3 linked regions of the Eleftheria terrae genome follow. The protein of the gene in region 1 interacts with the protein of each later gene in a pairwise test. Links are inferred from orthologs where the notes say so. Each region holds a gene or a part of one and is shown on either strand. Other genes may lie near its edges.

Region 1 (3,051 bases):
GCGGCGGCCGCCTCGAGGTCAAGGTGCACATCGTCACCGGCGCGCAGAGCGCGGCCGAGAACATCGTGAAGTGCGTGCGCCGCTGTGGCCTGGAGGTGGAGCAGCTGGTGCTGAACCCGTCGGCCTCCAGCCTGTCGGTGCTGACCGAGGACGAGAAGGACCTGGGCGTGGCGCTGGTGGACATCGGCGCCGGCACCACCGACGTGGCGATCTTCACCGACGGCGCGATCCGCCATACCGCGGTGATCCCCATCGCTGGCGACCTGATCACCAGCGACATCGCGATGGCGCTGCGCACGCCGACCAAGGATGCCGAAGAGATCAAGGTCGACTTCGGCGTGGCCAAGCAGCTGCTGGCTGACCCGGACGAGCAGGTCGAGGTGCCGGGCCTCGGCGACCGGGCACCCCGAATGCTTTCACGCCAGGCACTGGCCGGGGTGATCGAGCCACGGGTTGAAGAAATCTTTTCACTGGTGCACCAAGTCATCCGCGAGAGCGGCTACGAGGAGCTGCTGTCCTCCGGCATCGTGCTGGCGGGTGGCTCGGCGGTGATGCCCGGCATGGTGGAGCTGGGCGAGGACATCTTTCTAAAACCCGTGCGCAAGGGCATCCCGACCTATTCGGGGGCCTTGCACGACATGGTGGCCAATCCACGCTCGGCCACCGTGATGGGACTCTTGGAGGAGGCGCGGCTGGCCCGCGTGCGGGGACACCGGGCGGCCCAGCAGGCCGGCTCGGTGAAGACGCTGTTCGGCCGCGTGAAGGACTGGTTCATAGGGAATTTCTGAGCGGTGTGCGCAAGGCGCCCGCCGGATGCGTTTTGAGAGTGTGTAGGCGAAGCTAGTGACGAAGGAGGTCCAAATGCCTATTGAGATGATCGAAGAGTTCAACCTGGGAACGCAGATCAAGGTGATCGGCGTCGGTGGCGGTGGCGGCAACGCCGTCGAGCACATGATGGCCCAGGGCGTGCAGGGCGTGGAGTTCATCTGCGCCAACACCGATGCGCAGGCGCTCAACCGTTCTTCGGCGCACAAGCTGATCCAGCTGGGCACCACCGGCCTGGGCGCCGGCGCCAAACCCGAGGCCGGCAAGGCCGCGGCCGAGGAAGCGGTGGACCGCATCCGTGACGCCATCGACGGCGCCAACATGCTGTTCATCACCGCCGGCATGGGCGGCGGCACCGGCACCGGCGCCGCACCGGTGATCGCCCGGGTGGCCAAGGACATGGGCATCCTGACGGTCGGCGTGGTGACCAAGCCCTTCGAGTTCGAAGGCAACCGCCGCATGAAGCAGGCCGACGCCGGCATGAACGAGCTGGAGGCCAACGTCGACTCGCTGATCGTCGTGCTCAACGAGAAGCTGCTGGAAGTGCTGGGCGACGACGTCACCCAGGACCAGGCCTTCGCGCAGGCCAACGACGTGCTGAAGAACGCGGTCGGCGGCATCAGCGACATCATCCACATCCCGGGCCTGGTGAACGTCGACTTCGAGGACGTCAAGACCGTGATGAGCGAGCCCGGCAAGGCCATGATGGGCACCGCCGTGGCACAGGGCCCGGACCGCGCCCACAAGGCGGCGGAATCGGCCGTGGCCTGCCCGCTGCTGGAAGGCATCGACCTGTCTGGCGCCCGTGGCGTGCTGGTGCTGATCGCCGCGGCGCGCGGCACCTTCAAGCTCAGCGAGAGCCGCAACGCGATGAACACCATCCGTCGCTATGCCGCCGATGATGCACATGTGATCTACGGCACGGCCTACGACGACAGCCTGGGCGACCAGCTGCGCGTGACGGTGATCGCCACCGGCCTGTCGGGCAACGCCCGCCGCCAGCAGGCGCCGATCAGCGTGGTGCACTCGCAGCCGGCGCTGCGCACCGGCACCGACAACATCCCGGTGCTCAACAGCCCGGTGCACACCGGTCATGTCGGCGGCCACACCACGCACGACTACAGCAGCCTGAACACCCCGAGCGTCTGGCGCTCGGGCCGCACCCAGGCGGCTGCCAAGGTCGATGCGCTGGCCAGCAACGGGATGGACGAGATCGAGATCCCGGCCTTCCTGCGCAAGCAGGCGGACTGAGCCGGTGCTTCGGCCAGCCCTGGCGGGGCGCCGCAGGCAGGAGGGACGGCAGCGGCCGTCAGGCTGGGGGCTGCACGGGTGGTCCGTGCAATTCCGCACGCCTGACGGCTGCCGGCCCTGCGGCCCGGCGCCTCAATCGTGGCGATCAACAGCCTCAAACCCAGGGCGCGAGCCGACTCCCTAGAATGCGGACATGCTCCAACAACGCACACTCCAATCGCTGACGCGGGCCGTCGGCGTCGGCCTGCACAGCGGCCAGCGCGTCGAACTGACGCTGCGGCCGGCGGCGCCTGACACCGGCATCGTGTTCCGGCGGATCGACCTGCCGGTGCCGGTCGAGATCCCGGTGTCGGCGACGGCGATCAGCGACACGCGGATGGCCTCCACGCTGTCGGTCGGGGGCGACCCCGGCGCGCCGAAGGTGCACACGGTGGAGCATTTGATGTCTGCCTGCGCAGGCTTGGGTCTCGACAACCTGTATGTCGACATCACGGCCGAGGAAGTCCCGATCCTGGACGGCTCTGCAGCCTCCTTCGTCTACCTCTTGCAGAGCGCCGGGATCGAACTCCAGGGCGTGCCCAAGCGCTTCCTGCGCATCAAGAAGCCGGTGGAAGTGCGTGAAGGGGAGGGCCCATCGCTCAAGTGGGCCCGACTCGATCCCTACCACGGCTACAAGCTTTCCTTCGAGATCGACTTCGACCATCCCGCCGTCGACCAGACCGGCCAGCGGGTGGTGTTCGATTTCGCTTCCGGGCGCTATACCCGCGATATCGCCCGCGCCCGCACCTTCGGCTTCACGAAGGACGTCGAGATGATGCGCACCCGCGGCCTCGGCCTGGGCGGCAGCATGGACAACGCGATCGTCGTGGACGACTACCGCGTGCTGAATGCCGACGGCCTGCGCTACGACGACGAGTTCGTGAAGCACAAGATCCTGGACGCCATCGGCGACCTCTATGTCGTCGGCAAGCCCTT
Region 2 (3,151 bases), 3.5 Mb from region 1 along the record:
AAGGCCAGCGCGATGCGCGCGGTCGGCCGGGGCAGGGCGGCGGCAAGCAGGGCCAAGGGCAGGGCGGCAAGGGCGGTCCGGCCGGCAAGCGCCAGGGTCGTGGCCCGGGCGGCGCCGGTGGTGGCGGTGGCCGTGGGCCGGCCCAGCCGCGTGTGATCGGCCCGGATCCGCTGGAGCAGACCTACGACAAGCGCTTCGCACAGTCGACCAAGCTCAAGCAAGGCCAGCCGCGCCAGCCTGACCCGATGCAGACCAGCGTCGGCTACATCGGCGCCGACGCCTTCCTGCGCAAGAGCCATGGCCAGAAGGGCGGCGGGCGCGGCGGCAACTCCGGCGGCAACCGCGGCTTTGGTGGCGGCGGCGGCGGCCAGGGCGGCAACCGTGGCTTCGGTGGTGGTGGCAACAAGCGCGGCGGCGGTGGAGGCGGCCGCGGCCGCTGAGGGGCGGCGCTCCAAGTCCATGCCGCAGGGCGGAAAAAGCGCCCTCGGCGGGGGAAAACCCGGGCCTCAAGCGCTACAATGCAAAGCTTTGCCAAGTAGTTGAATTCAGGAGAATATTCATGGCGGTCGAACGCACCCTGTCGATCATCAAGCCCGATGCAGTGGCCAAGAACGTGATCGGCCAGATCTACTCTCGCTTCGAAGGCGCGGGTCTGAAAATCATCGCGGCCAAGATGGCGCACCTGTCCCGCGCTGAGGCGGAACAGTTCTATGCCGTGCACAAGGCACGTCCCTTCTTCAACGACCTGGTCAACTTCATGATCTCCGGCCCGGTCATGATCCAGGTGCTCGAAGGTGAAGGCGCGATCGCCAAGAACCGTGAGCTGATGGGCGCCACCGACCCGAAGAAGGCCGACAAGGGCACCATCCGCGCCGATTTCGCTGACAGCATCGACGCCAATGCCGTGCACGGCTCCGATGCCCCCGAGACGGCTGCTGTGGAAGTGGGCTTCTTCTTCCCCGGCATGAACGTCTACAGCCGCTGAGGCGGTCGTAGCATCTGCGCCTCCCCGCTGCGGCGGGCGGCGCCAACGAGGAGAGCATATGGCGGCCAACCTGCTTGATCACGATCTCGACGGACTGGCCGCTTTCTGCGAGCAGCTGGGGGAGAAGCGCTTTCGCGCGACCCAGCTGTTCCGTTGGATCCACCAGCGAGGCGCATCGGACTTCACCCAGATGTCCGACCTCGCGAAGTCCCTGCGCGAAAAGCTCGCGCACAGCGCGGAAATCCGGCCCCTGCCGGTCCTCACCGAGCAGGCCTCGAGCGACGGCACCATCAAGTGGCTGTTCGACGTCGGCGCCGGCGATGCGGTGGAGGCGGTGTTCATTCCCGAAGACGACCGTGGCACGCTCTGCGTTTCATCGCAGGCCGGCTGTGCCGTGGGTTGTCGTTTCTGTTCCACCGGCCACCAGGGCTTCAGCCGCAACTTGGGCACCGGCGAAATCCTCGCCCAGCTGTGGCATGCCGAGCACCACTTGAGGCAGCGGCTGCAACTGGCCCCCGGCGAGCGCGCCATCACCAACGTGGTGATGATGGGCATGGGCGAGCCACTGCAGAATTATTCGGCCCTGGTGCCGGCCCTGCGCACGATGCTGGACGACCACGGCTACGGCCTGTCGCGGCGCCGTGTGACGGTGTCCACCTCCGGCGTCGTGCCCTTCATGGACCGGCTGCGGCAGGATTGCCCGGTGGCACTGGCCGTGTCGCTGCATGCGCCCAACGATGCGCTGCGCGACGAGCTGGTGCCGTTGAACCGCAAGTACCCCATTGCCGAGCTGCTGGACGCCTGCAACCGCTACCTTGAAGCCGCGCCGCGCGACTTCATCACCTTCGAGTACTGCATGCTCGATGGTGTCAACGACAGCGAGGCGCATGCCCATGAGCTGGTCGCGCTGCTGCGCGGGCGGGTGTCGTGCAAGCTCAACCTGATTCCCTTCAACCCCTTCCCGGCGTCGGGGCTGAAGTGCTCGCCGCGCGCCCGGGTGCAGGCCTTCGCCAAGGTCCTGATGGACGCCGGCATCGTCACCACCGTGCGCAAGACGCGCGGCGACGACATCGACGCCGCCTGTGGCCAGCTGGCCGGCGAGGTGCAGGACCGGACCCGGGTCCAGCAGCGCATGACACGCCAGCCCATCCCCATCCACGCGACCACCGGCGGGCGCCGGCAGGAGACAAGATGACCATGTGCGGGCAAGGCGGTGCAGTCCTTCATGGCTGGCGCCGCGCGCTGTGGCTGGTGTTGGCGGCGGCCGGGCTGGCCGGCTGCGGCAATCTGCCGCCGCCGGGGGGCGGCAGCGGCCGCGAGATCGTCACCGCCTCCGACGAGACGGAGGCGCACAAGCGCGCCCGCATCCGGCTTGAGCTGGCCTCCGCCTATTTCGGCCAGGGCCAGGCCACCACGGCGCTCGACGAATTGAAGCAGGCCCTGCAGGCCGATCCCGACATGCCGCAGGCCTACAACCTGCGGGGGCTGATCTATGCCAGCCTGAATGAAGAGCAGCTGGCCGAGGAGAGCTTCCGCCGTGCGGTGCAGCTCGACAGTCGCGATGCCGACGTGATGCAGAACTACGGCTGGTTCCTGTGCCAGCGTGGCCGCTACAACGACGCCAACACGCAGTTCGATCTGGCGGCGGCCCAGCCGCGCAACCGCGACGTCACCAAGACGCTGCTCGCCAAGGGGGTCTGCCAGGCACGTGCCGGCACGCTGCCTGAGGCCGAGCAAACCCTGGCGCGAGCCTACGAGATGGACCCCGCCAACCCGGCCATCTCCGTCAACCTGGCCGACGTGCTGTACCGCCGCGGCGAATACGAGCGCGCCCGGTTCTACATCCGGCGTGTCAACAACGTCCCCCAGCTGGCCAATGCCGAGACCCTTTGGCTGGCCTCGCGCATCGAGCACAAGCTGGGCAACACGATGGGAGCAATGGACTACGGCAACCAATTGAAGCAGCGCTATCCGCAATCCCGCCAGGCAGCGGACTTCGAGCGGAGGCGCTTCGATGAGTGACAGCGACCGCAACCTGCATCCGACCCCGCACGGGTCCCAGACCGCCGGCGAGATGCTGAAGGCCGCGCGGGTGGCCAGCGGCATCCACATCGCCGCGCTGGCGGCCTCGATCAAGGTCACGGTCCAGAAACTGGAGGCGCTGGA
Region 3 (3,132 bases), 2.2 Mb from region 1 along the record:
CGGTCGCGGCCTTCATTGCGCTGGCCTTCATTGACTGGGACACCACCTTCCTGCCTGACGACATCACGCAACCCCTGCTCTGGGCCGGCATCATCGCCGCTGCCATGGGCTGGACCTTGCCTTTGCTGGATTCGCTATGGGGCGCCGTTGCCGGCTACCTGTCGCTCTGGAGCGTGAACCAGCTCTACAAGCGGGTGCGCAAGGAAGACGGCATGATGGATGGCGACTTCAAGCTGCTCGCCGGCATCGGCGCCTGGCTCGGCTGGACCATGCTGCTGCCGGTGCTGATCGCAGCCTGTGTGGCGGGCATCATCGGCTGGGCCGGCCTGAAGCTCACCGGCGCGCTGCATGAGGGGCGCTATGTGCCCTTCGGCCCCTTCCTGAGCGCGGCGGCGATTGCCGCCTTCCTGATCGGCCCGGAAACCGTCAAGGACTGGCTGGGCTGGTACTAGCCAGGCGACCGCGCACCACGAAACCGGAGCCCCACGATGCTCTTCCCGCAACGACTCGGCTTGACGGGCGGCATCGGCAGCGGCAAAAGCACTGTGGCCGGGCTGCTGGCCCGGTTGGGCGCCTGGGTGGTCGACACCGACGCCATATCGCGCAGCCTCAGCGCGGCAGGCGGCAGCGCCATCCCAGCGCTGCAGGCCACCTTCGGCGATGACTTCATCGACAGCAGCGGCGCGCTGGACCGGGCCCGCATGCGCGATCTGGTGTTCCGCGATCCGTCCGCACGCCAGCGGCTGGAACAGCTGCTGCACCCGCTGATTGGCCAGGAAACCGTGCGCCAGGCCGCGCTCGCTGCGCCGGGCCAGATGGTTGTCTTCGACGTGCCGCTGCTGGTCGAGTCGGGGCGCTGGCCGGCCTTGGTCGACGCGGTGCTGGTGGTCGACTGCAGCGTCGCCACCCAGGTTGAACGGGTCACCCGCCGTTCGGGCCTGGCACCCGCGGAGGTCGAGCGCATCATCGCGCAGCAGGCGACGCGGGAACAGCGCGCGGCAGCGGCAGACGCCATCATTCACAACGATGGACTGTCCCTGACTGAACTGGAAGCCGAGGTCCAGGCCTTGTGGAACCGCTGGCATACCGGTTGAAACCGTTCATCTAGTCACCCTCAGGGCGTTACAGCGAGCCCTTGGCTGTTACGGTGTCTGACTTGCGCATGGTTTCGGGCAAAAGCCTGTGAAACAATGCCGCGAAGCTTCGCCACCGACGGCTGCCCGGCGGCCGAGGGAACCTGCCTTGATACTGTACGAATACCCCTTCAACGAGAGCATCCGCACGATGCTGCGGCTTGAGCACTTGTTCGACCGGCTGGCTCTGTTGCTGACCCGGGAAGCGGCCGTGGACCACCACTTCGCGATCGCGACGATGTTCGAGATCATCGATGTCGCCTCCCGTGCCGACCTGAAGTCCGACCTGCTCAAGGAGCTGGAACGCCAGAAGGCCCAGCTCAGTGCCTTCCGCGGCAACCCGTCCATCTCCGAGCAGGCGCTCGACGAGGTGGTGGCCCGCATCGACCACGCCTTCAACGGCTTGAACCAGTTGCCCGGCAAGGCCGGACATGCGCTCACCACCAATGAGTGGCTGATGAGCATCCGCAGCCGCATCAGCATCCCCGGCGGCACCTGCGAGTTCGACTTGCCAGCCTACTACGCCTGGCAGCAACTGCCGGCCGAGCGCCGCCAGGCCGACCTGCAGCAATGGACCGCCAGCCTGATGCCGCTGGCCGAGGCGCTGAAGGTGCTGCTTTCCCTGCTGCGCGACTCGGGCATGCCCCACAAGGTGATGGCCCAGAATGGCCAATACCAGCAAAGCCTGCCGGCCGGCCGCAGCTTTTCGCTGCTGCGGGTGCGCATGGACCCGGCGCTGGGCATCATTCCCGAGATCAGCGGCCACCGCCTGATGGTGTCCATCCGGCTGATGCGCCAGGATGCCGAGGGCCGGCTGCGGCCGGCCAACGAATCATCGGCCGCCTTCGAACTCGCACTGTGCTGATGGACACACCTGCCCCGCCCCCGCCTCCCCGGCCGCGCACGGTGCGCTGCCCCGCCTGCCAGGGCGAGAGCCTGTTCTCGCCCGAGAACCCCTGGCGGCCGTTCTGCAGCCAGCGCTGCAAGAACCTCGACTTCGGTGCCTGGGCCAGCGAGAGCTACCGGGTCGGATCACCGCCCGGCCCTCAAGACCCGGAAGGCTCCGACGGAGAGCACCCCCACTGAAACGGGCCTGCGGGCCCTGCGGCGAGCTCCGGTTCAAGCGGCATGGGTAGGGCCGTCGAAGCCGCGCTCCTCGGCGAACCAGCGCAGGACCGGCACCGTGCCCGGCAGCACGGGCTGCACCGACACCGGCAGCGCCTGCCAGGCCATGGACTGCCGCTCGCGCATCTCGAATTCGCCGCTCCAGTCGTAGACCTTGCAGAAATGCAGGCGCACCAGGGCGTGCGGATAGTCGAACATCTCGATCTTCCAGGGATGGGCCGCACCGATGGTGATGCCCAGTTCCTCATGCAGCTCGCGCCGCAGGGCCTGCTCGACGGTCTCGCCGGCCTCCAGCTTGCCGCCCGGAAATTCCCAATACCCGGCGTAGACCTTGCCGTCGGGCCGGGAGGTCAGCAGGAAACGGCCCTCGCGATCGATCAGCACGCCAACGGCCACTTCGACCGGCTGGCGGCCCGGCGCATGCTCGACGGCGCTCATCGGGCCGCCTCGCCGTCGACCGCGGCCTGGTCGCCGCTGTCGGCGCGGCCAGCCAGATCACGGGCGAACTGGTAAGCCACCCGGCCCGATCGCGAGCCGCGCTCCAGCGCCCACACCAACGCTTCCTGGCGGGCGGCGGCAATCGCTTCCTCGGCGACACCGAAGCTGCGCAGCCATTGCGCCACGATGGCCAGGTATTCCTGCTGGCTGAAGGGATAGAAGCTGATCCACAGGCCGAAGCGCTCGGACAGCGAGATCTTTTCCTCCACCACCTCGCCGGGATGCACTTCGCCGTCCTCGGTGTGCTGGTAGCTGAGGTTCTCCTTCATGTACTCCGGCAGCAGGTGGCGCCGGTTCGACGTGGCGTAGACCAGCACGTTGGCCGACGCCGCCGACACCGAGCCGTCCAGGATGGACTTCAGCGCCTTGTAGCCCG

What was found.
Region 2: the proteins of ftsZ (region 1) and rlmN interact in binary tests that used the Escherichia coli proteins (3 or more experiments, as listed by UniProt). The link is inferred for Eleftheria terrae from one-to-one orthologs.
Region 3: the proteins of ftsZ (region 1) and zapD interact in binary tests that used the Escherichia coli proteins (3 or more experiments, as listed by UniProt). The link is inferred for Eleftheria terrae from one-to-one orthologs.

The regions. Positions count from the first base shown.
Region 1 is NZ_CP106951.1:4,536,944-4,539,994, forward strand. Bases 70-2,968 are described here. They hold ftsZ (cell division protein FtsZ), read left to right. Parts: upstream 70-861; coding sequence 862-2,076; downstream 2,077-2,968. Other genes in these bases: ftsA (cell division protein FtsA), read left to right, coding at 70-788; lpxC (UDP-3-O-acyl-N-acetylglucosamine deacetylase), read left to right, coding at 2,270-2,968. Outside these bases: more of ftsA, read left to right, coding at 1-69; more of lpxC, read left to right, coding at 2,969-3,051. UniProt on the Escherichia coli protein: Essential cell division protein that forms a contractile ring structure (Z ring) at the future cell division site. The regulation of the ring assembly controls the timing and the location of cell division.
Region 2 is NZ_CP106951.1:1,031,467-1,034,617, reverse strand. Bases 113-3,111 are described here. They hold rlmN (dual-specificity RNA methyltransferase RlmN), read left to right. Parts: upstream 113-1,043; coding sequence 1,044-2,180; downstream 2,181-3,111. Other genes in these bases: N7L95_RS04625 (helix-turn-helix domain-containing protein), read left to right, coding at 3,000-3,111; pilW (type IV pilus biogenesis/stability protein PilW), read left to right, coding at 2,177-3,007; ndk (nucleoside-diphosphate kinase), read left to right, coding at 560-985; N7L95_RS04645 (pseudouridine synthase), read left to right, coding at 113-440. Outside these bases: more of N7L95_RS04645, read left to right, coding at 1-112; more of N7L95_RS04625, read left to right, coding at 3,112-3,151.
Region 3 is NZ_CP106951.1:2,352,946-2,356,077, forward strand. What follows is about bases 141-3,120. They hold zapD (cell division protein ZapD), read left to right. Parts: upstream 141-1,242; coding sequence 1,243-1,998; downstream 1,999-3,120. Other genes in these bases: N7L95_RS10275 (prepilin peptidase), read left to right, coding at 141-452; coaE (dephospho-CoA kinase), read left to right, coding at 489-1,094; N7L95_RS10290 (DNA gyrase inhibitor YacG), read left to right, coding at 1,998-2,219; N7L95_RS10295 (NUDIX domain-containing protein), read right to left, coding at 2,253-2,696; N7L95_RS10300 (ATP-binding protein), read right to left, coding at 2,693-3,120. Outside these bases: more of N7L95_RS10275, read left to right, coding at 1-140; more of N7L95_RS10300, read right to left, coding at 3,121-3,132. UniProt on the Escherichia coli protein: Cell division factor that enhances FtsZ-ring assembly. Directly interacts with FtsZ and promotes bundling of FtsZ protofilaments, with a reduction in FtsZ GTPase activity.